3 regions of the Syntrophomonas erecta subsp. sporosyntropha genome follow, and region 2 is predicted to be linked to each of the others. Evidence: riboswitches for the same ligand, from Rfam matches in the RefSeq annotation. Region 2 holds a riboswitch; each other region holds the start of a gene.
The links. Region 2 has a riboswitch for molybdenum cofactor ahead of ACZ5Q0_RS07005 (Ig-like domain-containing domain). Riboswitches for the same ligand answer to the same signal wherever they lie in the genome.

Region 1: linked by a shared signal. The riboswitch ahead of ACZ5Q0_RS06170 (ABC transporter substrate-binding protein) and the one ahead of ACZ5Q0_RS07005 (Ig-like domain-containing domain) in region 2 are both predicted to bind molybdenum cofactor.
Region 3: linked by a shared signal. The riboswitch ahead of ACZ5Q0_RS09280 (RCC1 domain-containing protein) and the one ahead of ACZ5Q0_RS07005 (Ig-like domain-containing domain) in region 2 are both predicted to bind molybdenum cofactor.

What each region holds. Positions count from the first base shown of each region.
Region 1 covers NZ_AP042459.1:1,243,360-1,254,028, reverse strand. Annotated here, with positions in the region: gene ispE (4-(cytidine 5'-diphospho)-2-C-methyl-D-erythritol kinase) at 1-837, opposite strand, end outside; gene spoIIR (stage II sporulation protein R) at 961-1,545, opposite strand; gene ACZ5Q0_RS06180 (ABC transporter ATP-binding protein) at 2,048-2,782, opposite strand; gene ACZ5Q0_RS06175 (ABC transporter permease) at 2,757-3,476, opposite strand; gene ACZ5Q0_RS06170 (ABC transporter substrate-binding protein) at 3,691-4,539, opposite strand; molybdenum cofactor riboswitch at 4,672-4,791, opposite strand; gene ACZ5Q0_RS06165 (hypothetical protein) at 4,931-5,668, opposite strand; gene ACZ5Q0_RS06160 (ABC transporter ATP-binding protein) at 5,658-6,353, opposite strand; gene ACZ5Q0_RS06155 (GntR family transcriptional regulator) at 6,350-6,715, opposite strand; gene ACZ5Q0_RS06150 (ribbon-helix-helix domain-containing protein) at 7,170-7,331, opposite strand; gene ACZ5Q0_RS06145 (patatin-like phospholipase family protein) at 7,415-8,299, opposite strand; gene ACZ5Q0_RS06140 (hypothetical protein) at 8,368-8,595, opposite strand; gene ACZ5Q0_RS06135 (hypothetical protein) at 8,667-9,233, opposite strand; gene ACZ5Q0_RS06130 (glycosyltransferase family 2 protein) at 9,518-10,222, opposite strand; gene ACZ5Q0_RS06125 (glycosyltransferase) at 10,215-10,669, opposite strand, start outside.
Region 2 covers NZ_AP042459.1:1,434,001-1,444,669, reverse strand. Annotated here, with positions in the region: gene ACZ5Q0_RS07020 (ABC transporter substrate-binding protein) at 1-461, opposite strand, end outside; gene ACZ5Q0_RS07015 (ABC transporter ATP-binding protein) at 462-1,208, opposite strand; gene ACZ5Q0_RS07010 (FecCD family ABC transporter permease) at 1,303-2,316, opposite strand; gene ACZ5Q0_RS07005 (Ig-like domain-containing domain) at 2,316-3,134, opposite strand; molybdenum cofactor riboswitch at 3,329-3,447, opposite strand; gene rnr (ribonuclease R) at 3,991-6,096, opposite strand; gene ACZ5Q0_RS06995 (HD domain-containing protein) at 6,153-6,710, opposite strand; gene ACZ5Q0_RS06990 (alpha/beta hydrolase) at 6,748-7,524, opposite strand; gene ACZ5Q0_RS06985 (sodium-translocating pyrophosphatase) at 7,854-9,836, opposite strand; gene secG (preprotein translocase subunit SecG) at 9,908-10,132, opposite strand; gene eno (phosphopyruvate hydratase) at 10,221-10,669, opposite strand, start outside.
Region 3 covers NZ_AP042459.1:1,892,986-1,903,654, forward strand. Annotated here, with positions in the region: gene ACZ5Q0_RS09240 (hypothetical protein) at 1-718, shown strand, start outside; gene ACZ5Q0_RS09245 (acyltransferase family protein) at 936-1,751, shown strand; gene ACZ5Q0_RS09250 (glycosyltransferase family 4 protein) at 1,877-3,073, shown strand; gene ACZ5Q0_RS09255 (WcaI family glycosyltransferase) at 3,079-4,338, shown strand; gene gmd (GDP-mannose 4,6-dehydratase) at 4,343-5,392, shown strand; gene fcl (GDP-L-fucose synthase) at 5,385-6,317, shown strand; gene murJ (murein biosynthesis integral membrane protein MurJ) at 6,310-7,878, shown strand; gene ACZ5Q0_RS09275 (mannose-1-phosphate guanylyltransferase) at 7,899-8,900, shown strand; molybdenum cofactor riboswitch at 9,177-9,294, shown strand; gene ACZ5Q0_RS09280 (RCC1 domain-containing protein) at 9,668-10,669, shown strand, end outside.

The sequences.
Region 1 (10,669 bases), 190 kb from region 2:
AACCTGATATACTTCCCGGTAAGACAAATTCATCAAATCAACTGCTTTCCGGGCCAGGTCCTGCTGGTCAAAGATGGCAAAAACACTGGGGCCACTACCTGACATAAGAGCCACAAGGGCTCCCGTCTGTCTTAATCGTTGTTTTATGTAAAAAATCTCCGGGTATTGTCTAACACTTACTGACTCCAGTACATTCACCATTTCTTTGCACATTCCTATCATATCACATTTATACCATGCATCAAGAAATCGTTCGCCTGCAGGTAACACCTCAACCTTATCCCGGTTAAAAGCCTGGTAGACATCACGGGTTGATAACTCAAAATTGGGCTTTACCAATACCATATGTAAGCTCATTGTGGAAGGAAGCGGTGTAAGTACTTCACCCCGTCCTCGGACCAAAGCAGTACCCCCCAACACACAAAATGGTACATCAGAACCTATCTGGGCCCCCCACTGGCAAAGGGTCGTCATATTTATGCCCAGATTATATAGCTGGTTTATGCCCCGCAAGACAGCAGCAGCATCAGTACTTCCACCCGCCAACCCGGCTCCTACTGGAATAGTTTTATCAATATATATTTTTACCCCTGGTATATTAAAATGGTTCATCATCAACCACGCCGCCTGGTAAGCCAGATTTTCTTCTCCTTCCGGTAGCATAGGATTATTAGTTTTCACCTCTATACCGGTTGATTTTTCTAAGTAAACCTGATCTACAAGGTCGATTTGATGCATAACCGTTTCCAATTCGTGATACCCATCAGGACGCTTACCTTTAACATCTAGAAAAATATTGATCTTCGCCGGGGCTTTAATCATCAGGGAATTACTCAAATTCCTGCCTCCATTTTTTGTTTACATTATAGCTTTACCTTATGGAAAAAGGAACGGACGATTACGCCCGTTCCTTTCAGGGGAAGGTAATGGTATAACTAGATAACGATAATTTCAGTCCTTTTATTCGGCAGTCCGGTTTTGAAGCTGTCCTAATTTGGCACCCCGGGGAAGCAGTTCCAGACATTTAAAACTTATCCGTGCCTCAGCACGGGAATCCATACTAAGCCCCTTATCAGATGACGAAACCATACACAAAGGCGGGAATAAGACACACCACCAGTTTCTTCCCTGCCCTTCACCAATAATGACTTTTACAGCCTGGTAATCTCCCTGGGGCAGTACAAAATTACCGTATGATTTGGTAGGAAACTCATATTCTCCTACACTAACCTTAACCGGATACGTAAACCCCTTTTTATCAACTACCTCTTCGGCCACCTGCTTTATGTCCGGCACTTTATCTGCAGCAGTCTGCCGAGCCTGGTCCAGATCATCGATTCCACTAAAATCCTCTTTCATCATAGCAATTACAGCATCTTTAACCTCAATTTTAAGAGTCTGATCAGTAACTGTATCACTATTAGCCACTACATGTAGGCGTAAAACACTGTCTTGCAGAGGGGTTCCCCGTAGTTCCTTAACATAGATACCAGTACAACTAACTAATGTTACCATGATAATGAACATAAATATTTTTTTACCCATTTATGAGTCCTCCTCTCTGTTATTTAAGTATTTCCCTTAAGTTCATTTTTAAAACTTAACCAGGCAGCAAATTAAAATTCATTCTTTTAATAAAAGCATCATTTAGTAGGCATTCTTGTATATCAGATATGGTTAAGTTTTTGTAGAGAGGAATGGGTAACTGGGCAAACCAGTAAATTATCCCTGGTTTGCCTTTCTATAATCTAATATAATGATGGTGATAAATATCTTTTATCCTGGCAATGTCTTAATTCACTGGTCAGATCATTGACAGCCCTTGTGAAAGTGAGTACAATAACATCTAGAGGATTTGCTTGTGGCTTTCCCCACAGACAAGTTCAACCACATATAATTCCTAATTCCCCCCCCGGGAATTATAGACATCACCAGGTCATGATGGTGATGTCTAACCCTTTTCTGGACTTCTTTTATAATAGCTCTAGGTTTTAAATAAATTTTCAATAGCAAGGATAGAAAAGAAGTGTTTATCCGGTCCCCCACTCTAAAAAAAAGTTTCCCCCCGTAAAAAGGCCGCCGTCCGTGGATCACTAGCCTTCTCAAATATAGCCTGGCAGGAATTATGCTCCAAAATCTTTCCTTCCCATAAGAAAATGATTTCGTCCGCCAGGCGCCGGGCTTGAAACAAATTGTGGGTAACTAGCATAATGGTAGTGCCGTATTTCTGGTTGATAAAACGGATATGATTTTCGATTTCAACCGCACTAGCGGCATCAATGTTAGAGGTAGGTTCATCTAATAAAACAATCCGGGGCTGTACTGCCAGAGCACGGGCAATCGCCACCTTCTGACGTTCTCCACCTGACAGGGTACGGGCTTCCGCCTGGGCAAAACCCTGCATACCCACCAGTTCCAAAGATGCATATACCTTCTTTTTAATTTCTGTTTCTTTCAGGCGACGGGCTCGCAAGCCATAGGCCACATTGTAGAAAACAGAACCTTGAAACATAAACGAGGTTTGGGTCACCATGCTCATCTGGCGTCTGAGTTGTACAAGTTGCTTTTTATCCCAGCGTAACTTTTGTCCCAGTATAGACAGGTTCCCCTCATCGCTAATGGTAAGAAGAGCCAGGATTCTTAACAGGGTGGTTTTGCCTGAACCATTAGGCCCTAATATACCATATATTCCTCCTCCGGCTACCATAAGGTCTTGAATATTTAAAACCTCCCGGGTTCCGTATCTTTTAATCACATTATGTAATTTGAATACTGGTGTCATGCTTAAATGTCCTTTTCTCCAATATTAATATGGCCGAGTTAATTAAAAAGGAAATAACCAGAAGAATAAGACCAATGGCTATCGCTGAGCTAAAATTACCCATACGGGTTTCCAAAACGATAGAAGTGGTAAGCACCCTGGTTACACCTTTGATATTTCCCCCTACCAGCATTACGGCTCCTACTTCAGCAATAACCCTCCCTAAGGCAGTGGTCAAAGCCGCAATCAAGCCTACCCGGGCCTCACGAATAATAGTACGAACTGCCTGTCTACGAGTAGCACCCAAAGTAACCGCCGTGTCATAAACTTCCTGACTCAATGCCATCACTGCCCGGGCCGTCAAGCCACAGATGATGGGAGTAGCCAGTAGTACCTGGGCAACCACCATAGCTGCAGGAGTAAACAATAATTCGTATTGTCCCAGAGGTCCCCGATAGGTTAATAAAAGGTACACGATTAATCCTGCCAGTACCGGGGGAAGTCCCATTAAGGTATAAATGCAGTTTAATACTACCTGCTTACCTTTAAAGTTTTTCAAGGCAAAAGCCGCCCCAGTAGGAATACCCAGCAGGGCAGAAATTACCAGGGCACCAAGAGATACCTGTAAAGATAATACGGTCACCTGAAAAATTTGGGGGTCCAGGCTTATAATCAACTCCAGAGCTTCCTTAAAACCCGGTCCAATAATATCCAAAACAATGAACCTCCCATTACAGGAATTGCGAACTTATTTCCGCTGGCCCTCTTCAGCCACTGGGCCTTCGCAGGCGTTCTACCATGGCCCGTTAACATCGCTCTCCATACTTGTACATTTTAACAGGCTAATCCGGAAGTTTGGACAACGAAATCCAACTCATATATAAATGCCGGGAAAGCCCTCCTAGGCCCTCTCCCGGCATTTATATTAACTATTTCGCATCAGGAACAAATAAAGTCTGATCATATTTATCTTTGCCAAACTCACCAATCATCTTCTGTCCTTTTTCTGAAGTTAACCATTCCGCAAATTTAGTAGCCCCTTCATAGTCTACATTGGGGTATTTTTCCGGGTTAATAGGAATAACGCCATAAGGGTTAAAGAGCAGCTGGTCCCCTTCTACCACAGTAACCAGACGATATTTGTCTTGATTAGCCAGATAGGTAGCCCGGTCAATCAAAGTATAAGCCTGTTTTTCATCTGCCATCCGGTAGGTATCACCCATGCCCTGACCAGATTCAATATACCAATCTCCCTCAGGAGTAATTCCGGCTGCCTCCCAAATTTTCTTTTCTTTTTTATCAGTACCAGAGTCATCGCCCCGGGATACAAAGGCAGCCTGCTTGGTAGCTATAGCCGTAAAAGCTGCTTTTACATCCTTTTCCCCTTTTATGCCGGCCGGATCCTCTTCCGGACCAATGATGAGAAAGTCATTATACATAACATCGCGACGATCCACCCCAAAACCATCTGCCACAAATTTATCTTCAGCCGCCCGGGAGTGTACTAGGATTACATCAACATCGCCGGCTTCTCCCATTTGAATAGCCTGGCCTGTACCTACTGCGATTACATCTACTGTATAGCCAGTATCCTTTTTAAATTCCGGTAATAAAACATCTAGTAATCCAGAATCTTCAGTACTAGTAGTAGTGGCTAACTTTAAAACCTTCTCTGGCTGGTTTTCTGCCGGTGCCGGTGTTTTCTGGCCGCATCCCATTACCAGAACCGAAAGTACGAAAACCATTAAAATGGCAAAAATCGATGCCTTTCTTCGCATACTTAAACCCTCCCATTATTTAATTAATAACTGGCACTATTAGCATATCTGGCCGGAACATGGGCATCAAGCATAAAAAAATCGGTTCCACTCGTGCCCCAAGGATAAGTAGATCCGACCATTTCCTGGTAGGTATTGTCGGCATCATCTCCTTTCCATAGGGGAGGCATACCCGTTTCCAGATATACCCTAACGACTCTTATCCCATAACCAGGCTGTCTTAGGAATAAGGGTTCGGAGATTAATAAATGAGATAGTCTTTCCTCTCCATTATGGTCGAATTTTAGATTTTTTTCAACCATAAGCTGGAAGTACCGACTTATAATTAAAGATGTTAATATATTAAAACCGGACGGATGAACCGCCCGGTTTTATGGGTCTAACCATTAAGCTATAACTCCACCCGGCTATTATACACAAGCACCGTAATCAAAAAGATCAGCACCACTATTACCAGATATACCCCTATACCTGCTGAAACCATCCTGCTGGGAAATCCATCCGGGCTGGCTATATTACCCAACTCGGGGAATATTAGGTTAGAAAATTTTCCAGATAACCACAGGGTCACCAAAAACGTCAATGCGGTAACTAGTCCTGATAATCGGGTAACTAGTTTACCTACTACCTGGCTGAAAAAACTAATACTGATAAGATAGAGCAAAAAAACTATACTGCCCAGGTAAGCCAGCCATAGATATTCCCATAGTCCTTCTATCCCAGCTATCTCTAATAAATCCGGTAATAACTCCGGCTGTATAGCCATTATAAATGCCACGGCACAAATCCCAGCAATAACGGTACCGATTATATATTCACTGATCAAAGCCATTAGTTTGGTTCCTAAAATCAGGCCGCCTTTTACCGGCAGTGACATCATAAGATAAATGGTATTGTTGTTCCACTCTCCACCCAGCAAGCGAAATGAGGAAACAAAAGGCATCAGGCCCACCAGGCCTAATAGCAGAAATAGCGGTAATACAACGATATTAGGATTAGGCCCCAGCCGAAAATAAATAAAACTGTTTAAAACTATGGCGACTATAACCATTACTATAATTTCTGGGATTAGTTCCCGCATTTCTTTTTTATATAGGCTACCTAACATTTTTCCGCTGCTAGTTGGCATCACGAAACGCCTCCTTCATCATGCCCACCAGGGACAGGCCTTTTTCTATACGCAAGTCCTCTGCATTCCCGGCCAGTTTTATACGACCTGCACTTAAGAACACCACCTCATCTACCAGGGCTTCTACCTCAGCAATTTCATGGGTAGAAATGATAATGGTTTGCTCCCCTTCACGGTAATCGCGAATCAACGTATTTATAATTTCCTCACGGGTTAGAACATCTATTCCCGATAAGGGTTCATCCATTAACAAATAGGGGGCACGACGGGAAACAGTTAGTAATAGCTTAGCCTTAGCTCGTTGGCCCTTGGAAATCCGGCTTATTTTCATTTCCCTATCCAGGTTGAGAAAAGCCAATAAGTCCTGATATTTACCTTCATCCCAATCTGTATAAAAAGATTTGATAAAGGCAGCTGCTGCCCCAATAGTCATCCAAGGATATAAGTAATCTACTTCTGGGAGGTAGGCGATACGATCTCTAGTTTTCAGTGGAATTTCTCCATCTATTTTTAACTCTCCCTGATCAGGCCGGTTTAATCCTACCATCATCTTAAGGGCAGTTGATTTTCCAGCTCCATTAGGGCCAAACAATCCAATAATCCGGCCCCTTGGAAAGGTAAATGTCAGCCTGTCCAGGGCCTGGATTCTGCCAAAATGCTTGCTGACCTCCCTAAATTCAATCATATTTCATCCTCCTTAATCTTTTCCTGAAGCAGCTGCACCATATCTACTCCGGAATAGCCGAGAGATTTCATTTCCTCTATAAAATAACTTAGAACACCGCCCGCCATTTCATGTTTAATCTGTGCTAACCTTTCCGGGGATATGCAAATGTAGGTACCTTGTCCCCTGAGGGTTTGTACTATCTCCATATTTTCCATCCCCCGGTAAGCTCTTTGAACTGTATTAGGATTAACCCGAGCCATTTCCGCATATTCCCTCTGGGAAGGAATCCGATCCCCTTTTTGCAGCTCCCCCCTTATTAGCCTTTTCCGGAAATCATCAATAATTTGCTGATAAATAGGTTGGGTAGCATTAAAGTCCATTAATTTTTCACCTGCCTAGTGCATTAATTAACTAGTGCACTATTATATTAGCTCTCTCTTTATTTGTTGTCAAGCTTTATCTTTTTTATCCACCTATAAATCTGGGTATTTAACCTCCTTATATCTTCCCTCCCGACCGGGATAAATAAAATAGTTCTTTACTATTTATTAATCTTCCAGACTTAGCCTGCTATCTGCTCTCATTACAAAATAAGCTCGTCCATCCTAACCAACGGGAACCATAGCTGGGTTCCCGCCACTCTTCCGTTACAAGACAAGCTCGTCCACCATAACCTCGTCAGCTTCATACCAAGTCTGGAAAGAATAGCCCCTCACGTAAATTATTGATTAAATACTTTAAGAGGGCACCCCCGTAGAAGTGCCCTCCTGTGTGCTTATTTACTTTTTGTTCTCCTTGCGGGAGCAGCCATAGCAGCTGTCTTCTTGCAAACCCTTATTGCGTTTTTTGTTCCTCCTCGCGGGCCAGATATTCACGTATAATCATCCTGACCAGTGCACTTCGGGAGATTTGCTGATCCCTGGCCAGTCTTTTTATCTCTTCCACTTGTTTGCGCGTTAGATAAAAGGTGGCGTGTTCGAATTTATCGGTAGCCATTTTAACCCCCTCCCCGCCTGATGAAGCCGTTGATTTTCTTCACGATGCTTTGTGGATATTATATGTAATAGGGAGAGGTTCTGTTACTCCTCCCCAGCTAGACCACGCTTTATTTCTTCCACCTGACTCCTCATGGCCCGGCGGCCTGCCCGGATTATTTCCGGAGCTCGATGTATATCCCCTAGATCAACCGAATCCACGCCAGGATAAACTACTAGATCAGCATAAAGTTGCTCTTCATCTTTAGATGTTTCATAGGCCAGGATATCAATAGAGCGAGATACTATAGGAAGAATTCCCTGCACCTTTTCCTGATAAATTTCCCGCCCCAGATTGATCCCTACAATATATTGGGCCCCCATGATCTTTAATATATCCACCGGAACCATATTTTTTACCCCTCCGTCTACCAGTTGGCAGCCCTTAAAATAGTAAGGAACGAAAGTACCTGGAATGGATAGGCTGGCGCGTACTGCTTCACTTAGCAAAGCTCGAGTAATAATTATAGTGTTTTTATCTTTTACTTTCACCAGCCGGTTGGTAAAAACCACCTGGCGACCCGAATCTATATCACAGGCTACAATGGCTATAGGTAAACGACAATCCAAAAGACTTTTACCCTGGGTAAGTTCATAAACCAATTTTTCGATTTTATCTCCTTTAACAATCCCCTCCAAAGCCGAACGTAAAGGAGGATAATAACAGCCTAACAGGTATTTCATCAGGCCGGCTACATTATAATCAAGATAGTGGCCAGGATTAAGGCCTAAAGCCATTTTTTCTATTTGGTATAATTTCATTCCCGCTGCATACAAAGCTGCTATTAGACTACCCGCACTAGTTCCAGATAAAAAATTAACCGGTATATGGTTTTCCTCCCATACCTGAAGGATACCTAAATGAGCCAGACCCTTAAGGCCCCCTCCTCCCAAGGCTAGACCTATAGTTTTTCTTTTATTTCCAGGCATACTATCACCCGCATAGTTGTTTTATGGAACGCTAAATACCAGGCACCACCTGGTTTGGCTTCTTAAATTCAGCGGTTGCATTTCATAACCATATAGCGGGAAACTACCTGAATAGTTTCGCTATTGCGCCCTTTTAAATCACTCCATAACTTCCGGTATTCGGGTACCTCAGTTATATTTTCATATGCTTCTATCCTTTTATCTAAATCCCGGTGAATCTCTACGATTTTTTCTAATTGAGCCCGCATGATGTTTTTCTGTTTACGGGATATGCGAATATTACTTACTTCTTGCATACCATCCCTCCGGATTAAGAAAATAAAGCCCGGCAAAAGTATGCCGAGCATAAAGCCTTCTACAGCTTGCTTTAGAAGTCCACTTCAGGATCCAACTCCCCAAATACGATAACATCATGCATTTTACCCAGTTTATCAATAATGTCGACAAACACACGGAGTCCTACACAAGTACCCTTGATGGGGGTAGTAAGATTGCAAGGGTTAGAAGGATCTTCACAATTACCTTTGATTTCGAAATCAAAGGACCAGTTTTTCAGTATAATTTCTGATTGTTCGATTTCCGCACGGAATTCTTCGATTGTTAGGGGAGGATCAAACTCATCTAATTCAATAGACTGCTCATAGCGATCAGTTACCGTGATTATCTGATATTCACCCTCCACCACCACAAACAGGATTACCTCATAGTCAATAAAGATCTTTACCCGGTTAAAGCACTGCAAATCTTCAAAAGCCTGGAGCACCTTTACTTTAATATCTTCTATGCAGGTAATTTTACCTCCCACCTGCTCATCTGGAACACAAAACATGGTATCCAAGACTTTTACCTGTTTGTCAATAAACTTAGCTTTTATAACTTTAGCCCATAAATCTAACCTACAACCCTCAGGAAATTCACACTTCAGTTCAGCCATGTCTTCCTTTCCCTCCTTTTTCTCTCTAATGGCCTAACAACTACCGGCCTGTAGAAATTTGTATTTGCATTTTCTAGGATATACTATGAACTGCGGTGACAAAATGTGATTACTCCCGTCAACATTTTGCTTTCCTTTCCAGAATAGGGTTGGTATAAAAAATATCATCAATGGGCTTTTTTTACCGAAGTTCGGGACTAGGCCATCCGATAACTGCTGGATCAGGCCGACTACGCTGATCTCCTCGCAAAAAAATTTAATGATTACCCTTTACCCTGGCAAGGCTATTCATTTAACCTGATCCCGGAATAATCTTCTTCCATAATATGATTACACTTAATACCCGGATGGCAATAGATACGTATACCCTGCTCCTGAGCCAAACGACAAAAGCCGATATCCTCTGGCCCCCATTGAGCTGAATAAACCACTCCTGCTTTATCAATAACCCATCTTTTTATGAGATAAGCTGCTCCCGTACAATCTACCTCGAAAAGACGATCCCGGGGAAAATCCCGCATATGCAGGTAAGAATCCCTCTGCCGGCAGAGCACATTGTAGATACTATTGTCACCTATTGCATAACCATTACCAACCAGAGTCGAGACCACATCACAGCCGGTACTCATCAACCCGGATAAGGCATTAGCAGGAACTAAAATATCACTATCTACAGAAAATAGGTACTGACAGTCGGAGGTCTTAAATTCCGCCAGCAACCGGTTACGCAACCCGGCTAATCGGGAAAAACTGTAATTGCCTCGCTTATAGCCTGGTGGGGAGACTTGGTTATCTATTACTAAACGGGTAGACCGCCTTTGTGAAAATTCCTTTAAGATGGCCCCAGTATTATCCTGACTATCATTAACAATAAAGCAAAATTCCAGCAATTCCGAAGGGTAGTCAAGCCTTTCCAAGGCTTTAAGATAGTCAGGTAGGATCCAGGCCCGGTTTCGAACCGGGCATCCTACCATAGTTTTTTTATACATTAACCGCTTGTTGTCCCCGCAGGGTTATGTGGCGGAAAGCCGCTTTTCCAATTACCCTTATTGTGGCTGAACCTGTTTCGGCCGAGACCTTACTAGGCCCAGTTCTGCTTACCCGGTATAAACCCCCCCGCCATTTGCCGCTAGAAATCTGGAAAGCTACCCCCCGGGTTACTTTAAAACGGAGATATGAACTTAGTACATTAATATAAAGAGGAAAATCTCCCTGTAATACTGGGGGTTGTGGTTGGCGAGGTATAATATCAGTCGTCGGTACCAGGGCTGGTGCTGGTACTGCTCCGGCCTCAGGTGCTAGTCCGGGTCCGGCTGCAGGTGTTGGTCCGGGTCCGGCCGCAGGTGTTGGTCCGGGTCCGGCCGCAGGTGTTGGTCCGGGTCCGGCCGCAGGTGTTGGTCCGGGTCCGGCCGCAGGTGCTGGTCCCGCTCCGGCCT
Region 2 (10,669 bases):
GGTATACCCGCTTTATTTAATTTATGAATTTCGGCTTCATTATTTACGGTATCCCCTTTAACGAAAACCAGATCCGGTTTACATGTAGCCAGGGTCTCGATATTGATGACCCCACTTGATTTGGGAACTGGTACATCTTTGATATGGGGATGCATTTTAAGCAGGAGTAAATCCCTTTGCATTCCACCTACTGCAGCTACAATATTATCTCCTTTCCCATACATGACCATAGCATGTCCGTATTCCGGACATAAACAGGCAATCCGCTCTGTATTAGCCGGAACCACTACTTCGCGGCCTACGGAATCCACCACGGTTATAGTATTTTGGCTTTTATCGGCAACCGGTGCAGTATGGTCAGACTGTCCACCACAGCTTACTAATAGCAAGCTGACCACCACCGGTAGAACAAATAACATCAGCAGACGACTTAACCGCACTAAGTGTTTCCCACGGGACATTTACTTCATCCTTTCATACGTTAGATCATTATTTAAGGTACTGATAGGGATCACCTGTTTTAGTTGGTGGCTGTCGCCCAGGTCCCAGGTCATTACTTTAGTGCGGACATTGTAGAGTTGGCCTAAATTTCGTTCTGACAGCACCTCACCCGGCCTCCCCACGGCCAGGAATTTATTGTGGTTCATTAAAGCCACCCGGGTTTGAATACCGCTGTTTTCAAAATAAAAGCAATGGTTGGGAAAATGAGTAGCCATCAATACTGATAATCCAGTATGTCGAACCAGATGAACAATGGTTTCCATAATGGTCAGTTCATGTTTGAAATCCAGATGTGCAGTTGGCTCATCCATGATGACTAGAGGAGTCCTTTGCGCCAGGGCCCGGGCCACCATGACTAGCTGTCCCTCTCCACCGCTCAGGTGAGTGTAGGGCCGATCCCTAAGCCGGCTGATACCGACCAATTCCAAAGCCTGTTCGGCAACCTCAATGTCTTCCGGATTAGGCGAGCTAAACATGCTGATATAAGAAGCCCGGCCCATTAAAACGATTTGCATAACTGTGTAGGGAAAGGTTTTTTCATGACTTTGTGGTACATAGGCTACCTGCCGGGCAATTTTGGGTGCATCAAGATCTTTAATAGAAGTTCCATTCAATAGCACTTTCCCCTGCTGGGGTCTTAACAAACCCAAAACACAATCCAGTAAAGTTGTTTTCCCACAACCATTAGGTCCCAGCAGGCAAAATATCTCACCCGGGGTGATAGTAAAATTAATATGGTTTAGTACCGGATGACTGTTATACCCGAAAGTTAAATCTCGGGCTTCGAGTAAAGAACTAATACTACCACCCTCCCCCTTTAGTCTTTTTTAAAAGATATACAAAGAATGGTCCCCCCACCAGGGCCGTTAAAATCCCCAGGGGTATCTCTGATCCGGTCATAATCCGCCCCAGATCATCAACTAATACCAGGAAACAGGCTCCCAGCGAAAAACTGGCCGGGATCAAGACCCGATTATCATTACCCACCAGCATACGACCAATATGGGGAATAACTAGACCTACCCAGCCTACAATTCCACTTACACATACGGCTCCCGCAGTTGCCAGAGTAGCACAGGCAATGACCAAACCCTTATTAAGGGCTGTGTTAATGCCTAAAGCATGGGCCTCTTTATCCCCCATTGACAATACATTGATCCGCCACCGGATTGCTAAAAGACCGGCAGTACCAACCAGCATCGGTATACCAGCTATGGCTATATCCCGGAACCGGGCTGATGCCAGGCTGCCCATAAGCCAAAAAACAATAGCCGGAAGCTGGTCTACCGGGTCAGCTAAATATTTGGCTAGAGAAATGAGGGCGGAAAAAACCGATGAAACGATCACTCCTCCTAAAACCAACATAATGGTAGGAGTAGTATTATAAACCCGGCTGATCAGGTAGCTCAACACTACCGCCAGCACTCCAAAAGCAAAGGCAAATGAGTACGTAGAAACGATTGAGTTAAATAAAATAATGGCCAGAGCAGCACCAAAACCTGCTCCTGCGCTTACCCCCAGAATTCCGGAGCTAACCAGGGGATTACGGAACAGCCCCTGAAAAGCCGCTCCGCTAACTGCCAGGCATCCTCCTACCATGGAACCCAATATAACCCGGGGCAAGCGTATTTCCCAGACTACTGTCTGGTGTATATAAGGTAGATCACACACTGCTGTGGTTACCTTACACCAAAGTATTTGAGTGACCTCAGTCAGGTAAACCGGATACCTACCGATAAAAAGTGAAACAAAAGCTATAACCAGAGGAGCTACTATGAGCAGCAAATAAATCCAATGTTTCTTGGCAGTCTTCATTAGTTTTTCTTTTTATACAGAGCCCAGCCGGCTATAACTACTGCCAATGCCAACAAAGCCGCAGTTATTTTAAAATTATTATTCGGGTCGCTTTTAGGGGACTGTTCTGCTGCTCCCGTCTTTACTATTTTCGATGCGGGATCATCTTCTATATTTTTATCATCCCTGCTATCGTTATGGCCTCCACTATGGCTATCGTTTTCAGAAATACTGGCAACAGGTTGATTATTATCTTTAGACACCTGGTCATCCACTTTAGAGGAAACCGCTTCATTGGTATCGGCCCTATTCTGGCTAGTTGTCTTTTCATTTTCCCCGGTGCTATTTTTCACTTGATTCTCCCCCGTTTTTACACCGGCAGTAGTAAAACTTACCACCGCCTGCTGACCTAGATTTACGCCACTCTTAGATTCTAGCTGTGGTGATACCTTAACTGTATAAGTAATGCCAGGTTGTAGTCCCACCCGGGGTTTAACAATTACATCCCGTCTTTTTTCGAATTCTACCTGGTCATCAGCCATGATAATATCGGCTGGTACCTGCTGTCCGTCTTCCGAATATAAGGCAAAACATTGCTGGTTATTATCCCGTACCGTCATATACACAACATTCTTGTTAAAAGTAAGTTTTATCTCTACAGGAAGGCTAACATTTGATTGACCATGAGCCGGTACTGAAGTCACCAAAGCAAGCGGCTGGTTTTTACCGCCTCCTGAGCCATCTCCGGCCCAAACAGGCATAGTATAAGCTTCTCCTAATAAAAGGCAAAAGGTCAGAATAAAAACTATCAGTACACCAGGTATCCGTTTTCGTAGCAAAATTACTCCCCCTTGATTAAAGTATTAATCAACTTTCCAACCCTTCTCCCCTTTTCTCCTTTACCTCTACCCCCGCTACGGGATGAAGGGGAGCTACCGAAGCTATGATAAAAAACTAAGGTCAGCTGCGGAAAATCACAACTGACCTTTAGTAATCCAGCCACAAGTTAAACCAGTAAAGGTTTAGCCAGCGCCTAATGTCCTGTCAATTTTCTTTCCGCTCCGGGAGGCACAGCCGTTTCCCGCTATACCCTATCGGCCTTTTAACCATAGCAACCGCCTTAGGCTAAAAAACTCGAAAATTACTACAAACAAAATTATTTACTTGTTGATTCTTGAATTTCTACACCTAAAGCCAAATTCCTGCCATTTTTATTAATTTATTGGCAGGGAAATTTTAACTATACATAATAAAAACGTTTGTGACCATGCGAACCCTAAAAAGCAGAGAGGGAAGCAAGGGGGTGTAGGGGGTGTAGGGGGTGTAGGGCTACCAATTCAACGGCAGCCTGTATGAAAAATAGTGGAGTATTGTATAAATATGCGCGATCACCTCCCTATTCCCGTTTTACAACGCATATTATGCGTAGCAGTGGACTAAATAAGGTTTTTGAGGCTTTCACACATTCAGACGGTCCCTTTTCTTCCCGTAGTGTGATCTTGTTAAGAAGCCAAATCGAGCAGGATAATGCTACAGTAGCTTGCTGCAGCATCATCCCTCCCACAGGACCGTACATAGGGGCCTCGTATACGGCTCCCGGTAAACCTTGTCTTTTCATAATAGAATGGACAAAGTCCCGATTTTATAAACATGTTGGTCAACAAAAAGGAAGCAAAGGGACCCTTCCCTTGCTTCCTACACTAATTCGAAATCAATTTTGGCATCATCGACATTTACCCTGACTAACTGTACCTTGACCGGATCGCCTATGGAAAAGCGCCGGCTGGTATGGTTACCAACCAGGGTGTAGTTGCGATCATTAAACTGGTAATAATCATCGACGATACTGGATATATGCACTAAACCTTCTACCGTATTGTCCAGCTCAACAAAAAAGCCAAATGATTGAATGGAAGAAATACGTGCCTCAAAAATCGCTCCCACAAACTGGTGCATATACTGGGCCTTTTTAATATCCACTAATTCCCGTTCGGCCTCTTCCGCCTTCATCTCCTGTACAGTGGCCTGCTCCCCAAAACTGGTCATTTTTCTTTCCCAGCGGGATCTTTTACGAGCATTCATACTACCTTCCAGTATGGCACTTAACACCCGGTGTACAATTAAATCCGGGTAACGACGTATCGGACTGGTAAAATGGCAGTAAAATTTAGAAGCTAATCCGAAATGCCCTAAAGCTTGGGGCATATAACGGGCATGTTTCATGGAACGCAGCATAACCAGGGCAATCAACTGCTCCTCAGGCCGCCCTTTAATATCCATTAGTACTTTTTGAAAAACGGATGGTTCCACTTTATTTTCCCGGATGCGATGGCCAAATACTCCCAAAACCAGGTTGAGCTTGTTTAAAGATTCCTCATCAGGCTTTTCATGAACCCGGTATAGTATGGGCATCTCCTGCCAGTAAAGGTGTTCTGCTATAACTTCATTAGCCTTGATCATGAAATCCTCAATAAGCATTTCCCCGGGACCTCTTTCAAATCTCTTAATCTCAACCGGAAACCCTTTATCATCTACGATAACTTTCGATTCCGGGAAATCAAAATCCAGGGCCCCCCGGCAACTTCGGTCCTGGCGCAGGATATCAGCCAGCTCTTTCATCAATCGGAAATCTTCTACCAGTTCTTTATAACGCTCACAGGTAGCGGCATCATTTTCCACTAATATCTTATTTACTGCCGTATAAGTCATCCGTTCATCAATATTGATAACTGACTTAAAAATGTCATAGTCTAACACCCGGCCCTGCTGGTTAATCTCCATCATACAGCTTATAGCTAACCGATCCACCCTGGCATTTAGGCTGCAGACATCGTTGGAAAGTTGCGGAGGTAACATGGGCAAAACCTTGTCAACCAGATATACACTAGTTCCCCTGGCGCAGGCCTCTTTATCCAGTTTTCCTCCCTCTTTAACGTAATGGGAAACATCGGCAATGTGTACGCCCAGCAGGTAACCGCCCTCTGTTCGCTCAATTGATACCGCATCATCCAGATCTTTAGCATCCTCACCATCAATAGTCACCATTTTTATAGCCCGCAAATCCCGCCGGCAGTTTATTTCCTCCTGGGAAGGATTTATCGCTACTTCGCGGGCCTCATCTAGTACAGCCTCCGGAAAATGTACCCGCAGACCATGTTTTTTTATAACTACCTCAATATCCAGACCAGGCTGGCCTTTTTTTCCTAACACTTCTATAATCCTGCCTTCAGGTGAACGGTTTTTATCCGGCCAGGCCGTAATTTTGACTACCACCTTGTCCCCATTACTTACCTTTAATTTTTTAGTCGGTTTAACATAAATGGGGTAAATCTGGCGCGAATCATCGGGGATTACCTGGACCAGATTTTTGACCTTCTCATAGGTGCCCACCAACTCTTTATTGGCCCGGCTGATTACCCGCACCACTTCTCCCTCGGGCCGTTGATCATTATGCGCCTTTTGATGAATACGCACCATAACCCGATCACTGTGCATAGCTCCATTAAGTTTTTTCCCATATACAAAAATCTCGGGGTAACCAGGCTCATCCGGCAGTAAAATGCCATAACCCCGCTGGCTGAGGCGAATAATACCCCGGGTAAGATTCATCATTTCCGGCAGACCGTATTTGTTTTTGCGAGTCTTAACGATCTCCCCTTCCTTTTCCAGCCTGCCCAGGGTTTTGCAGAACTTGTCCTCTTCCACAGGATCTACCCCTAGGGCTGCCATCAATTCGTGATAAGCTAAGGGACGATAGCTCTCCTGGTGCATAAAATCCAGCAATTCATTTCTATTAATCATATTTTCCTCCTCACAGGCGGTCTTAACAGGTATTATTCCCCGCACAAGCCTAACTCTTACCCATTTAGACCTAACGAGGGGGCAATTTTTTTCATACTTTCCAGAGCAATGTTTAAAAACTGGTCCAATTCTAAACCTAGTTCGGAACAGGCAGCCATCTGTTCCCGGCTGGCACCACGGGCAAAGGCTTTTTCTTTGAAACGTTTTTTCAAAGACTTAAGCTGTACGTTATTTAGATCTTTATCAGGACGCACCAAAGCAGCAGCAATAATAAAGCCACTGGCCGGATCAGCTGCATAAAGGGCCTTATCCAGCAAAGATTGTCGTTTTAGCCCGTGAATTTCATTATGTACCTTTACTGCATAAACCACCCCAGCCGGCAGTCCGTGTTTTTCCAGTATCTCCGCACCCAGCAGGGAATGCCGCTGGGGATCGTCACCAGTAACATCGTAATCTATATCATGCAAAAGACCGGTAATCCCAAATTGCTCAACATCTTCTCCCAGCTCTTCAGCTAAACCACGCATTATAGCCTCCACCGCTAATGAATGGTTAACTAGATTTTCATTCTTAAGATGCTGTTTTAATAATTCAAAAGCTTCTTCTCTGGTCATTATTTTATGAATCCCCCTTTACTCCATTATTAGTAAATTAATCCCCATTAATCTTACTGATAAACTTTATTATCTCCTGGCTGATATAATCTTTTTCTTTTCCCATGGTAGCTATATGACCTGATTTAGATAGCATAACCTGTTTCACCTGATTATGCTCTACCCGGGAGGCTATAAAATTAGCACTACGGGGGTGAACGGACTCGTCTTCTAAAGCCTGCATTAACAGCAACGGTACTGTTAATTTCTGCACCTCACCCATGACCGTGCTACGCAACTCCATCATACTCCGGAAGGCTTTAACCGGATTTACCCGGTAAGCAAACCGACCCTGTTTTTCTAAATTAATAGATTTAGCTTGCCCTTTAGGGAAATATGGTTTGACCCTCCCGATAACCGGAGCTAAAAAAGTTAGTAGCGGGTAGCGATTAAATATAGGCGCATTAATACTTACTACTGCTTTTACTCCCGGAATAGTGACACCTGCATGGAGGGCCAGTAATGCTCCCAGGGAAAGACCGGCCGTAACCACCTGCTCATATTTGCTAGCCAGATTGACCAGTTCTTTTTCAACCGCACCAAACCAGTCCCCCCACCCGGTTTCGTTCAGGTGCCGGGGAGTAGATCCGTGACCAGGAAGTAATAGACCCTTTACCGTGAACCCCGCCTGCTGGTTAAGCAGCTGGGCAACCGGGTAGACCTCTGAAGGGGAAGCAGTAAAACCATGTATAAATAAAAGCGCTACCTCTTTACTCCCAGGTAAAAAAAACGGCTTAGCCTGGGGATGTACCCCACTCATTTTCTCTTCCCCCATTGGTTATTATTATAATTGTTTCTTAATGTTACATTATACCGAATATACCTATCCCAGAATCTAAAAGTAAGATTGCCAGTGTTAGAGAATATATATACTGCTGATTACGCCCTATCCATGGACACCTTAACCCACCACTTTTGCCTAGTAACTTTTTTCGCAAAAATCTTTTAATCTTCCAAAATTCTACCACAGCAAGTTTTTCTTATTCTCTTTATTATGCAAAAGGATTGATAAAACAAAAAATACTTGACGAACTTTCCACTAAACAAAACAGGTGGGATTTTTCCCACCTGTCAAAAAATTCTACGATTTATTTAATTCTAACTTTATAGCAGTGGTGCGATAAATACTAGTGATACAATCGCCATCAGCTTGAGCAGAATATTTAAGGAAGGACCAGCCGTATCCTTACAGGGGTCACCGACGGTATCTCCCACTACTCCGGCTGCATGAGCCTCACTGCCTTTACCGCCATAGTGTCCGGTTTCAATGAATTTCTTAGCATTATCCCAGGCACCTCCGGCATTAGCCAGGAGTATGGCCAGGCAGACACCAGCTGCTACCGACCCAGCCAGCATACCTGCCAGGGCATTGGCACCCAGTATAAAGCCTACCAGCACCGGTGCTACTACTGCTAATAATCCTGGTACGATCATTTCTTTGATTGCAGAACGGGTACTGATATCAACGCAACGGGCATAGTCAGCTTTAGCTTTGCCTTCCATCAGACCGGCAATTTCTTTAAACTGACGCCGTACTTCGTCTACCATTTCTCCTGCAGCTCTACCTACTGCTCCCATAGTTAAGGCGCAGAAGAAGAAGGGCAGCATAGCTCCTATGAGCAGTCCTACAATAACATAGGGATCTAACAGGTTGATATTTTTCAGCTGAGCCACTTCAGCAAAGGCAGTTAACAGGGCCAGAGCTGTCAAGGCAGCTGAGCCAATAGCAAATCCTTTACCAATAGCAGCGGTGGTATTACCAACTGAGTCTAGTTTATCAGTAGTTTCTCTTACCTCGTGAGGTAGTTCGGCCATTTCTGCTATTCCGCCTGCATTATCTGCAATTGGGCCGTAGGCATCTACTGCTACAACCATTCCGGTGGTAGCCAGCATACCTACTGCGGCCAGGGCTATCCCATATACTCCACCAGTTAGGAAGGCTATTACTATAGCTATACATATAATTATGATGGGGATCAGGGTGGAAAGCATACCTACCCCTAGTCCGGCGATGATTACAGTAGCCGGGCCAGTCAGGGCTGATTTAGCAATTCCCTGTACAGGGGCATAACTATCTGAGGTATAGTATTCGGTAACAAATCCGATTATACTTCCCGCAATAAGTCCGGCTACCAGAGCCCAGAATACATTGAACATATCGGCCGGTAGTATGTATCTTACTGCAAAAAAGGCCAATATTACTAAAAGTATAGCTGAGCTTAAAGTACCCGCATTAAGTGCTTTTAAGGGATTGGATTTTTCGTCAGTTTTTACAAAGAAGGTTCCTATAATGGAAGCTACTACCCCGCCGGCAGCTATAACCATAGGCAGCAGCACTGGTCCTAATCCTAAACCGGGAGTCGCCGCTATCATTACTGCTCCCAGGGTCATGGCAGCAATAATTGATCCTACATAAGATTCAAACAGGTCAGCTCCCATTCCTGCCACGTCACCTACGTTGTCCCCTACGTTGTCAGCAATGGTAGCCGGGTTTCTCGGGTCGTCTTCCGGAATACCTGCTTCTACTTTACCTACCAGGTCGGCTCCTACGTCAGCTGCTTTAGTGTAGATACCTCCGCCGACACGGCCAAACAGGGCGATGGAACTTCCCCCCAGGGCAAATCCATTAACAATATTAGGATCTTTAAAGATTATATAGAGAACTCCCAGTCCTAACAGGCCTAGCCCACATACGGACATACCCATTACAGCACCGCCGGAAAAAGCTATTCCCAGGGCCGCATTTTGGGAGGTACGAGCTGCATTAGCAGTTCTCACATTAGCTTTAGTAGCTACTGACATGCCTATAAAACCAGCCAGAGCGGAACAGGATGCTCCCGCTAGAAAGCATAGTGCTGTCTGCCAGTCAATAAAGACAATCAGTATTATAAATACAATAACTACAAATATGGCCAAAGCAGTGTATTGGCGGCTTAAAAAGGCCATAGCTCCTTCATGTATATGCCCGGATATTTCCTGCATTTTTTCGTTACCCGGATCAGCCTTAGATACCCGTGACGATAGAAACAGCGCAAATAATAGCGCTAATGCCCCACCTAACGGAGCAAAGGTTGCCAAATTTTCCATGGTAAACATCTCATCTCCTTGCCAGTTATCACCAGAGTTAAGCAGCCGGTCCTATACCGGTCGTTCTACTTCTAGAACAGGCTTAGTGCTAGAGTTAGAATGATAAAAATGGTGGCTATATAAGCAGTTAGCTTGGAAAATAATTCATCTAAGCCTTTTTTCTTGCCAAAAATTGCTTCGCCGCCTCCGGCTATGCTGCCTGATAGCCCCGCACTTCTACCAGACTGTAATAGCACAGTTGCAATCAATCCTAACGCACATATTATCTGTAAAATCAGCACAATGGTTTTGGCCAAAATTTCACCTCCATTCCAACACGTTCCGTCCGAGAGCCAAGGTATATTTTAGCATAGAAATATTGCAAAAAACAATAATAACCCGCTATTACCGCTTAAGATTATAGAAAACCTGTATTCCCTGATAGCGTGAACAATCATCCAGCTCTTCTTCAATACGCATCAACTGATTGTATTTAGCAATCCGGTCAGTACGGGCCGGTGCTCCACTTTTAATCTGACCAGCGTTGGTAGCTACAGCGATGTCAGCAATAGTCGAGTCTTCGGTTTCACCGGAACGATGAGAAATCACACAAGTATATCCTGCTCGTTTGGCCATTTCTATGGTATCCAAGGTTTCAGTTAAGGTACCAATCTGGTTAACTTTAATGAGAATACTGTTACAAACTTCCTTTTCAATTCCGGTAGATAATCTTTCCGTATTAGTAACAAAAAGATCATCTCCCACCAGCTGAACCTTATGCCCTAGTTTGTCGGTGAGCAGTTTCCAGCCTTCCCAGTCATCTTCACCCAGACCATCTTCTAATGAAATGATGG
Region 3 (10,669 bases), 460 kb from region 2:
ACTTATTTGTATATGTTCAAACCCGGTAGCAAGTGCTCGTTATCAGGTAGGCTTTGTTGGGTTAAGCACTATGTTTGTGATTTTTAAATGGAACGATAGGCAATCTATGAAGTTATGGATTATGTCTTTGTTGATTTTGCTTCTAGTTATTTTTCCATATGCAGACTTATTTCGTTCTACAAAAGATATTAATATAGATTATCAAGGTGTTGCGAATGAATTGACTAAAAATGGTGATTATGATGCATTTAAACAGTTAGCTAATACGGTTGAATATGTAGAAAACGAAGGCTCAACAAAAGGCAACCAAGCTTTAGGGGTATTATTTTTTTTTGTACCGCGAACTGTATGGGGAGATAAACCTCTTGGTACTGGAGAATTTGTTGCTGAGTACATGGGATACGATTATACAAATTTATCTGCTCCGTTGTGGGCCGAAGCTTATATTAACGGAGGCCTTATAGGTGTTATACTAGCATTTATTTGCTATGGTTTTATTATTGGCTTATTAGAAAAGGTATACCTTGAAAAAAAGACTAAAAGTAGTTTCGTTACAGTTTTTGTTCCTTTTTTTGCAGGATATCAACTATTTTTTTTGCGTGGTGATATAATGAGCACATTTGCATATTTAGTTCCAATACTTGGTTTTATGCTCATTGTGACAAAATGCAAATCATACCAAAATATATTAGGAGGTGAGAATGTAGGAAAAATTTAGGAGACATCGTAGACAGCTAATTGCAAGGAGAACAGTAAAGTGAAGAGTCAGCGGATAAAATGGATCGATGTATGTAAGGAATTAGTAATAATTCTTGTTGTATTAGTCATATGCCGATATCTCAGAAACTATTTTATTATATTTATTCATTTCATATGCCACTGTTTTTTTTATATCAGGGTATCTTTTTAGAAAATACCCAACATTTAGTACTTTCATAAAATCAAAGATAAAATCATTATTATTTCCTTACGTTAGTTTTACATTTTTGTCGGTAATATTAATTGCCATAATAAATAACCATGGTTTAGCTTTAGTCGGAGTATTAAAGGCTTTTATTTTATCGGAGAGAAATTGTATTCCGTATAACCAACCACTTTGGTTTTTAACTTGCTTATTTCTTGTACAAGTATTTTATTACGTAGCAAAGAGGAGTATTTCTAATAATTACACAATACTATTAGCACTAATATTGATCGGCCTCATTAGCCCAAGCGTGTTGGAGTCCCTAAATCTGGATAGATTACCATGGAGCTTAGATTTTGCGTTCTATTACATAATTTTTTTCGCAATAGGTAACCTTGTGGCGAAAACGAAAATAAATATTAAACCAGTATACCGAAAAGTAATATTTTACATTGCGGTTATAATTAACTTATTAGTATTAGTCTATCCTGATTTTTTACAAATCATATTATTGGCTCAAATCTCTAATGTAGTAGTTAACTATTTCCGGAATATTTTAATAGCTTGTTCGGGTATAGCTACATTTGTATTTATCGCCATGAAAATGCAAAACTCAAAAAAACTATCCTACCTTGGCATTAATTCTCTAATAATACTAGCGTTGCATTTACCGCTAAGCTACAGATTTATTGAAAGACTTTTACGGGTATTTAAACTAAATGAATATGTAGTACAAGACAGTGTGATAGGTATATTGTTTACCGTTGTATCAATCATAATCTTATTGCCGTGTATACAAATTATTAATAATTATTACCCAAGCCTGATAGGTAAAAATAAGTTGTAATTTTCGATTAGCTAAACATCATAAACACGCATTAGACAAAGGTGTATAAGGTAAAGCAACTAATCGAAATTATTATGGCAAGTAATTTTAAGATAAGTGTATTTCTATACTGTGGGTGATTAAAATTGCAAATACTTCAAATACATAATTTATACCAAAATCCTGGTGGCGAGGATGTTGTGTTGGATATGGAGAAAAAGCTATTAAGCCAAAAAGGCCACCAAGTTAAACAGCTTCTAGTCAGCAATAGGGATATTAATATTTCGCGAATTACATCGGAGGTTAATTTAGCTCTTAATACTATGTGGTCGAGGAATAACTATCGCTATGTTTATAGCGTTTTAAATAATATAAATCCTGATATAATCCATGTTCATAATACATTTCCATTACTTAGCCCGAGTATATACTGGGCAATAAATAAAAAAGGAGTACCCATTGTCCAGACCTTACACAATTATCGCTTAATATGTACAAATGCATTATTAATGCGTGATAATATGCCATGCACCGGCTGCGTAGGACATTTACCTGTCCAAGCACTAAGGTATAAGTGTTATAGGAATTCATTAGCAGCAACGGGTACAATTGTAGGAATGCAGGTTTTACATAGAATAATGGGGACATATAAAAAAAAGGTAGATGCTTATATTGCATTAACTGGGTTTGCTCGGTCGATAATGGCTGCGTCAGGGTTACCAAGGGAACGGGTATATGTTAAACCTAATTTTATTTATAACTCCAAACTACCAATAAAAAATAAAAGAGTAAACAAAGTTGTTTTTGTAGGCCGCTTATCACCAGAAAAAGGTTTGGATTTATTACTTAATGCCTGGAAGGCTCTTAGAACAAAAGAAGTTAACTTAGTTATTATTGGTGATGGACCTGAGGAAAAAGTACTTAAAAAACAATTTAGCGATTTAAATAATGTTGAGTGGAAGGGTTGGTGTAACAAAGAACAGATATTTAAGGAAATGGCAACTGCAAAGTTTTTAATTATGCCATCACGCTGGTATGAAACATTTGGTTTGGTTATTATTGAAGCATTTTCGGTAGGATTACCTGTTATAGTTCCGAATCATGCGGGATTTCCTGAAATAGTAAAAGAAAACGAAACAGGATACTTATTTACACCTAATAGTATTGAATCACTAAAGGATAAGTTAATTGTTGCTATAGATTTAGGGGCTGAAGAGTGGCAGGTAATGAGCCAACGGGCCCGTGCTGAATATGAGGCGAAATATACGCCGCAGATAAACTATGAAATACTAATGAATATATATGAAGATGTTATTAGAAAAAAACGGGTTAATAAGAGGTAAGAAGAGTGAGATCTTTATGCATTCTGATTTATGGTCTTAACTATTATCCTGAACCTACCGGAACGGGTAAATATACAGGGGAGATGGCTGCCTGGTTAGCTAGTAGAGGACATCACGTTGATGCTATTGTTGCTCCACCTTTTTATCCTGCCTGGCAGTTAAGTGAAGATTATAAAGGGCTAAAATTTTTTCAAGAAAAAATAAATGGGGTGAACGTGTACCGCACCCCTCTTTATATTCCTGAGCCTGATAAAATTTCCGGAAAAACGCGTATTTATCATGAAACTAGCTTTTCGAAGAATGCGGCCAGATGGTGGTTTAGCAAGGGAATTAATAAAAAATATGATGTAATGATAGCAATTTGTCCTCCTTTACAAATTGGAGTTTATCCGTGGATATTTAGTAGTTTGCGTAAAATACCCTGGGTTTTCCATATACAAGACTTGCAGGTAGATGCAGCGTTCCGACTTGGTATTCTCAAGTCTGGTGTAGCTGGTAATGCCCTTTATAAAGTGGAGAGTTTTTTGCTTTCTAAAGCTTCTCGGGTTTCTACTATTACTGAAGCGATGAAAAAACGAATAGTTGCTAAAGGAATACCAGAGGAAAAGGTATGGTTATTCCCTAATTGGTCTGATATTAATTTTATAAAGCCAATGCCACGGGAAAATTCCTTTAGGAAAGAGCTGGGATTAAACCAGGATATGTGTGTATTAATGTATGCGGGAAACATGGGCGAAAAGCAGGGGCTAGAGCTAATATTAGATGCAGCAAACAGTCTTCGTGAAGATAAGCGTTTAAAGTTTATTCTTATTGGCTCAGGGGCTGCACGTGGACGTCTTGAAAGTAAGGCAAAAAAATTGAATCTGACTAGTGTATCATTTTTACCTGTTCAGCCCTGGGAACGTGTTCCAGAAATGCTTGCAGCCGGTGATATACACTTAGTAGTGCAAAAGAGGGAGGCAGCAGATATTGTTATGCCTTCAAAGCTTACTAATATACTAGCGGCGGGGAAGCCCTCTGTGGCTACTGCTGATCCGGGTACTGCTCTTTATGAAACATTAAGTAACCATAAGGCTGGTGTAGTAGTACCTCCTGAGAATACCGAATTATTTGTATCAGGTTTAGTGCAGCTAATTGATTCACCTGAACTAAGGGAAGAGATGGGGAAAAACGCACGCAATTATGCTGAACAATATATAGATAAAGAACAAATTCTTTTAGATTTTGAAAAAAAACTTTATTCCTTGGTTAGGGAAAGGGGCTAAAAAGTTGAATAAAAAAGCATTAATTACCGGAATTACTGGCCAGGACGGATCTTATCTAGCTGAGTTTCTGTTAAATAAGGGGTATGAAGTACATGGCATTATTCGTAGAGCTTCGACTTTTAACACTGATAGAATAGATCATATTTACAAAGACCCTCATGAAGATCAGGTAGAGTTGTTTCTACACTATGGAGATCTTACTGATGGTACAGGCTTACGTACCATACTGGAAAAGGTCCAACCTGATGAGGTATATAACCTTGCGGCGCAGTCCCATGTTAAAGTATCTTTTGAAATGCCTGAGTATACAGTCGATTCAGTTGCCATGGGAACACTACGTTTATTAGAAGCAATAAGAGATTACCAGCAGCGTGTTGGGAAGCAGGTTAAATTATATCAGGCAAGTTCTTCAGAAATGTTTGGAGCGGCAAAACCACCACAATCGGAACTTACCCCATTTTATCCGCGCAGTCCTTATGCATGTGCCAAAGTATATGCTTATTGGCAAGTGGTTAATTACCGGGAAGCGTATAATATTTTCGCATGTAATGGTATTTTATTTAATCATGAGTCACCCCGACGCGGGGAAACATTTGTAACGAGAAAAATTACTCGTGCGGCAACTCGGATAAAAATGGGATTGCAGGATAAACTTTATCTGGGAAATTTAGATGCTAAAAGGGACTGGGGTTATGCTGGAGATTATGTGCAAGCTATGTGGCTGATGCTTCAGCAAGAAACTCCTGACGATTATGCAATTGCTACCGGAAAAACTCATTCAGTGAGGCAATTTGTAGAAAAAGTATTCGCGCATTTAGGCCTAAACTGGGAGAATTACGTGGTAATTGATCCTCGTTACTTTCGCCCTACTGAAGTAGATGCTTTATTAGGAGATGCCAGTAAGGCAAGGCAAAAGCTAGGGTGGGAACCTAAAGTTGATCTGGACCAATTAGTAGATATGATGGTTGAACATGATCTAGAGCTTGCCAAACAGGAACGAACCCTGAAAGATGCCGGATTTAATATTGTACAGCGGGGTGTAGCGAATGGATAGAGATGCGAAAATTTACGTAGCAGGTCACCAAGGACTGGTCGGATCAGCCATTCTAAGAAAACTAACTAGTGAAGGTTATACTTCTATTCTTACAAAATCCCATAGCGAATTAGATTTAACAGATTCAGCGGCAACTTTTGATTTTTTTAATAGGCAGCACCCGGAGTATGTTTTTTTAGCTGCGGCCAAGGTAGGAGGAATACTTGCTAATAACACATATCCGGCGAATTTTATTAGAGAGAATCTTTTAATAGAAACTAATGTAATTGATTCGGCCTATCGTTTTGGAGTTAAAAAATTACTGTTTTTGGGTTCATCCTGCATCTATCCGAAATTTGCTAAGCAACCTATAAAAGAAGATAGTTTATTAAGCGGTATTCTGGAGGAAACCAATGAAGCCTATGCTATTGCCAAAATTGCCGGGATAAAAATGTGTCAGGCCTATAATAAACAGTACAAGGCTAATTTTATCAGTGTTATGCCGACTAATTTATATGGGCCGGGCGATAACTTTGATTTAGAATCGTCACATGTTTTACCTGCTTTAATACGTAAATTTCACGAAGCTAAATTACATAATCAAAAATGTGTTACAGTTTGGGGGACGGGAACACCCAGGCGTGAGTTCTTACATGTTGATGATTTATCAGATGCTTGCGTTTTCTTAATGAAGAATTATGATAGTCCTGAAATTATAAATATTGGGTGCGGGAAAGACATTACTATTAAAGAACTAGCAGAACTAGTTAAAAATATAGTAGGATATACAGGCTCAATAGTGTTTGATGATAGTAAACCAGACGGCACGCCTAGAAAGCTATTAGATGTCAGTAGATTATACAGTTTAGGATGGCAACCTAAAATTTCTTTAGAAGAAGGAATCAGATCAACTTATAAGTGGTTTACAGACAATTACAATGGATAACACTAAAAATAATGTTAAAGTTAAAGATTTATTAATCAATACTACTATTATCTCCGCCGGCACCACCACCAGCAAAATTCTAGGCTTTATCCGTGAAGTAGCCATCGCTGCTTTTTTCGGTGCCTCATATTATGTGGATGCCTATTTAGTAGCTCTGATCATTCCTCAGATGCTGTTTTCTGTAGTAGGGGGATCGCTAACTACTACAGTTATACCCCTTATAACTGAATACAAAGAAAAAGAAGGACGCAAATCTGTTCTCAGCCTGGTTAATTCGGTTACTACTTTTATGGCGGTTCTGATAGCCATAATAATTTTGCTGGGGGAGCTTTTTGGTGATATTTTAGTGAATTTAGTTGCCCCTGGGTTTAGTGGACCGGCACATTCTTTGGCCGTAGACTTAAGTAGGATTATGTTTCCCATGATGCTATTTATGGGTTTAATGGGGATGGGAACCGGAATCCTGCAGAGCCAGCGGCGCTTTTTTTATCCGGCTTTTATCGGTATACCTAACAACCTAATAATAATAGCTTCCATATTTATCCTGGGAGGGGCCTGGGGGATAAAAGGTCTGGCTGTGGGCACTCTGGTAGGGGCTATCAGCCAGTGGCTTTTTCAGGTACCAGATCTGCGTCGGGCTGGGTTTAGATACCAACCAGAAATAAACTTTTCTCACTCAGGTTTTCGTAAAATGGGTTTATTAATTTTGCCGGTTATTGTAGGGAGCGGAGCTGGTCAGATTAATCTACTAGTTGACCGTATGTTGGCTTCTGGCTTAGTGGAAGGAAGTATTGCTGCTCTTAATTATGCCACTAAGCTTAATGGTATGGTTTACGGTATCATTGCGGTAGCGGTAGCCAGCGCTATATACCCCGAGTTAGCTCAATCAGCCGTTGTTAAAGATAGCAAAACCTTTCTAAGCTCGTTGATACGTTCTTTGAATGGTTTGTTACTAATAATTATGCCTATTACGGTAGGAATCATTATTTTAAAAGATCCGGTGGTGCGGATAGTGTTCCAGCGCGGAGCGTTTGACGAGGCGGCAGCAACGTTAACTGCTTTTGCGTTGCTTTTTTATGCTCTGGGGCTACCGGCGATGTGTCTTAGGGAGATTGTTTTCCGGGCTTTTTATTCCTTACAGGATACTAAGACTCCTATGTTTATTGGATTGGGGACCGTAGCTTTAAATATAATACTTAACATTATTTTGGTGAGATATTTGGCCCATGGGGGTTTGGCCTTGGCAACGTCTATAACCTTTTGTATTAGCTTTCTGGTACTTATGTGGTATTTGCGAAAAAAGATTGAACATATACAGGGGAAAAATCTGATTATAACTGGTTTAAAAATAGTAACTGCTGCGGGAGTCATGGGAGTATGTGTGTATTACCTTTACAATGTACTGCAAGGGTTTTCCACGATAAGTTTCAAATGGGATTTAATCAATTTCATCATATGCAGTCTGGTGGGGGCAGTAGTATATTTTATAATCATAAAACTACTCAGAATCGAAGAAATGGAATGGATAATTAATAAGGTGTGTATGAAGCTGGGAAGATAAGTTGCGGGAGGGAGAGTTTAATGATCTCAGTAGTCCTGGCCGGTGGGCGGGGAGTTAGATTGTGGCCGGAAAGTACTGATAGCCGGCCTAAGCAATTATGTGATTTTTTTGGGCAGGGTAGCCTGCTGGTTATGACCTTGCAGAGACTAAAACCACTAGGTACGGTTATAGTAGTTTGTGGTCAGGATCAGGAAGGATTAATCAAAGATGATGTTAGTCATTTAGATGCGAAGATCCTGTCGGAACCGGTAGGCCGGAATACTGCTCCAGCAGTTGGTTTAGTCCTGTCGCAAAAGCTAATTGATAATAAAGAAGTAATTGGAGTTTTTCCAGCTGATCATTACATAAAAGATGATGACGAGTTTTGCCGGGTGGTGAGAAAGGCGGAAGAACTTGCCCGGAAAGGGTTTCTGGTTACCATAGGTATAAAACCTGAAAGGCCGGAGACCGGGTATGGATATATAGAACGTGATGCGGGTAAAGAATCTTATCGAGTAAAAGCATTTCATGAAAAGCCGGACCAGCAAACTGCGGAGCATTATATTAAAGCAGGCAATTATTATTGGAATGCGGGAATATTTTTAGCTACCGCCGAGGTATGGGGAAACCTTGTGGAAAAACATCTGCCCCAATTATTTAAGAACATTGCCAAGGGTAACGATGATTATCTAAATGCTTATCCGAGTTTTCCAAGTATTTCGATTGATTATGGTATAGCTGAAAAGTGTAGTAATATGGCAGTCATAGTAGGTGATTTCGGCTGGAATGATATCGGAAGCTGGGAGTCACTGGCGGAAGTATTGGAGAAAGACGAAAACGGCAATTCCGTAAATGGAAATGCTTTAGTTGTAGATAGCTCCGGTTGCCTGGTACGCACCAATGGCAAGAAGGTAGTTGTGTTCGGACTTAATGATATAGTTGTAGTGGAATGTGAGGATACAGTTCTAGTGTGTCCTAAGAGAAAATCACAGGATATCAAAAGGTTGGTCGAAATGATTGAACCAAATAAATCCTGTCTATAACAGCTCTTTGCTTTTCCTCGGGTAAAGTTAAACTATATGGCAGATTGCAAGATTTGATCAAATTGTGTAGTTTATCGCTAAGATTGGGAATGTTAGTAGGCCGGGACTTTTTTAGCATCTCCGGGCCTGGTCAGAGTATCTAATTCTGCCAACGAAAGATCCCGGAATAATATCCTCCAATGTCGGGAAATAAAGATTAATGATAAATTTATTCTTATATTGCATTATTTTGATTTTACGTTTAGAATTGTATACAAATAGATTGTGCAGTAAAATTACATAGAACTTTTCCGAACTTAAGAGCCTAAAGCAATGCCATGGGTTTTAAGTCGTTAGGGTACGTCGGGAAACGGACGTGCCTCCCATTGTGGAAAGGAGAAGCCGTACTTCGAATAATTCTTGGGGCGAGTCTGTTTTCACATGACTCGCTTTTTTGTATTTTTGTTCGCTGCATATTACACTACACACATAAACCACTTCTTTTTGATATATTTGTGACACATCCTTATAGCATATCTTTAAACATATCTTTGTAATATATTTGAAATAACTATTCAGACCCGGCGCTGCTTTTCGCCGGGTTTTTTAATGGACCTTAAAACTAAAAATTACCTATTATCTGTCTATGGCAAAATAAAAATACATTTTTGAAACCAAGAATGATAAAGTGTCGGATTTATACACTTTCCGACCAGATTGTAAGGAATTGGGGAAGGGAGGCTGGCCTATAAGTGGGAGCATATTAACAAAATCACCTGCCGTACTTTGTGAAACTAGGGAAAGGAGTGTTTTGGATAGTGCTAATTAGGAAAAAAGGTTTAGGCAAATTAGCTTTATGTTTAATGCTAAGTCTAATCCTGGGCTTAAGCGGGCTGGTAATGCCTGCAGCGGCTTATGCGGTTGATGAAATACCGGTAGCAGCGTTATCTGAAATCGAGGATGTGCTGGATTATCAGTTACTAGCAGATCCCGTTATAAACGCTGATATTAATGAAAGCATGGATCAGCCTGTGGATCCTAGTCTTAGTGATGAAGGGGACGGGAGTTTAGCCAGTGATGATGTAGTAGATGGCAAAGACCCAAAGGTGGAAGATAATACAGTTTCCAGCTATGACATTGCTCCCGAGCCTAAGACGGTTTCCGGTGCTGGCGATTCTGAGGAACTAGTTGAGACTACGGGTGATTCTGATGCTAGTGGGGCTCTTGAAGCAGAACCCCAGACAGGGGCATCAGATGTAAGCATCACAACAAATAACGGATTTGAAGAGGATGCTGAACTGATCTCTACTAATTCCCATGACTTAATAATGCCTGCAGCTGCTGGTTACGAGGTTAAGATAATCGGGGATGGGGTCGAAAATCCTATCACTTTAACCAAGGACGATTTGGAGCAAATGGAGCAGGTGTTTTCAACTTACAGTTCGATAAACACCTGGCCGACCAAGAAATGGTATACGGCAGAAGGAGTTAAGCTAGCGGATCTTTTGGATATGGCTGGAATTAAACCTGAAGCCAAGTTAATAACAGTTAAATCAACTGATGGTTATAAGATGACATTCACTCGTAAAGAACTGTTGACCGATCATCGTTACTATTATCCTGGGCTTAAGGAAAACGCCCCATATGACGGCTCAATACCAGGTTCACCGGACTCTGCGGTCAAAGTTGATACCATTTTGGCCTTACAAAGTATAGACAGCGAAAACCCAGAGTACATGAGTGATCAAGTTGCACCTTTGCTAGTTTTTGGACAGCGGTGGGTTACGGAA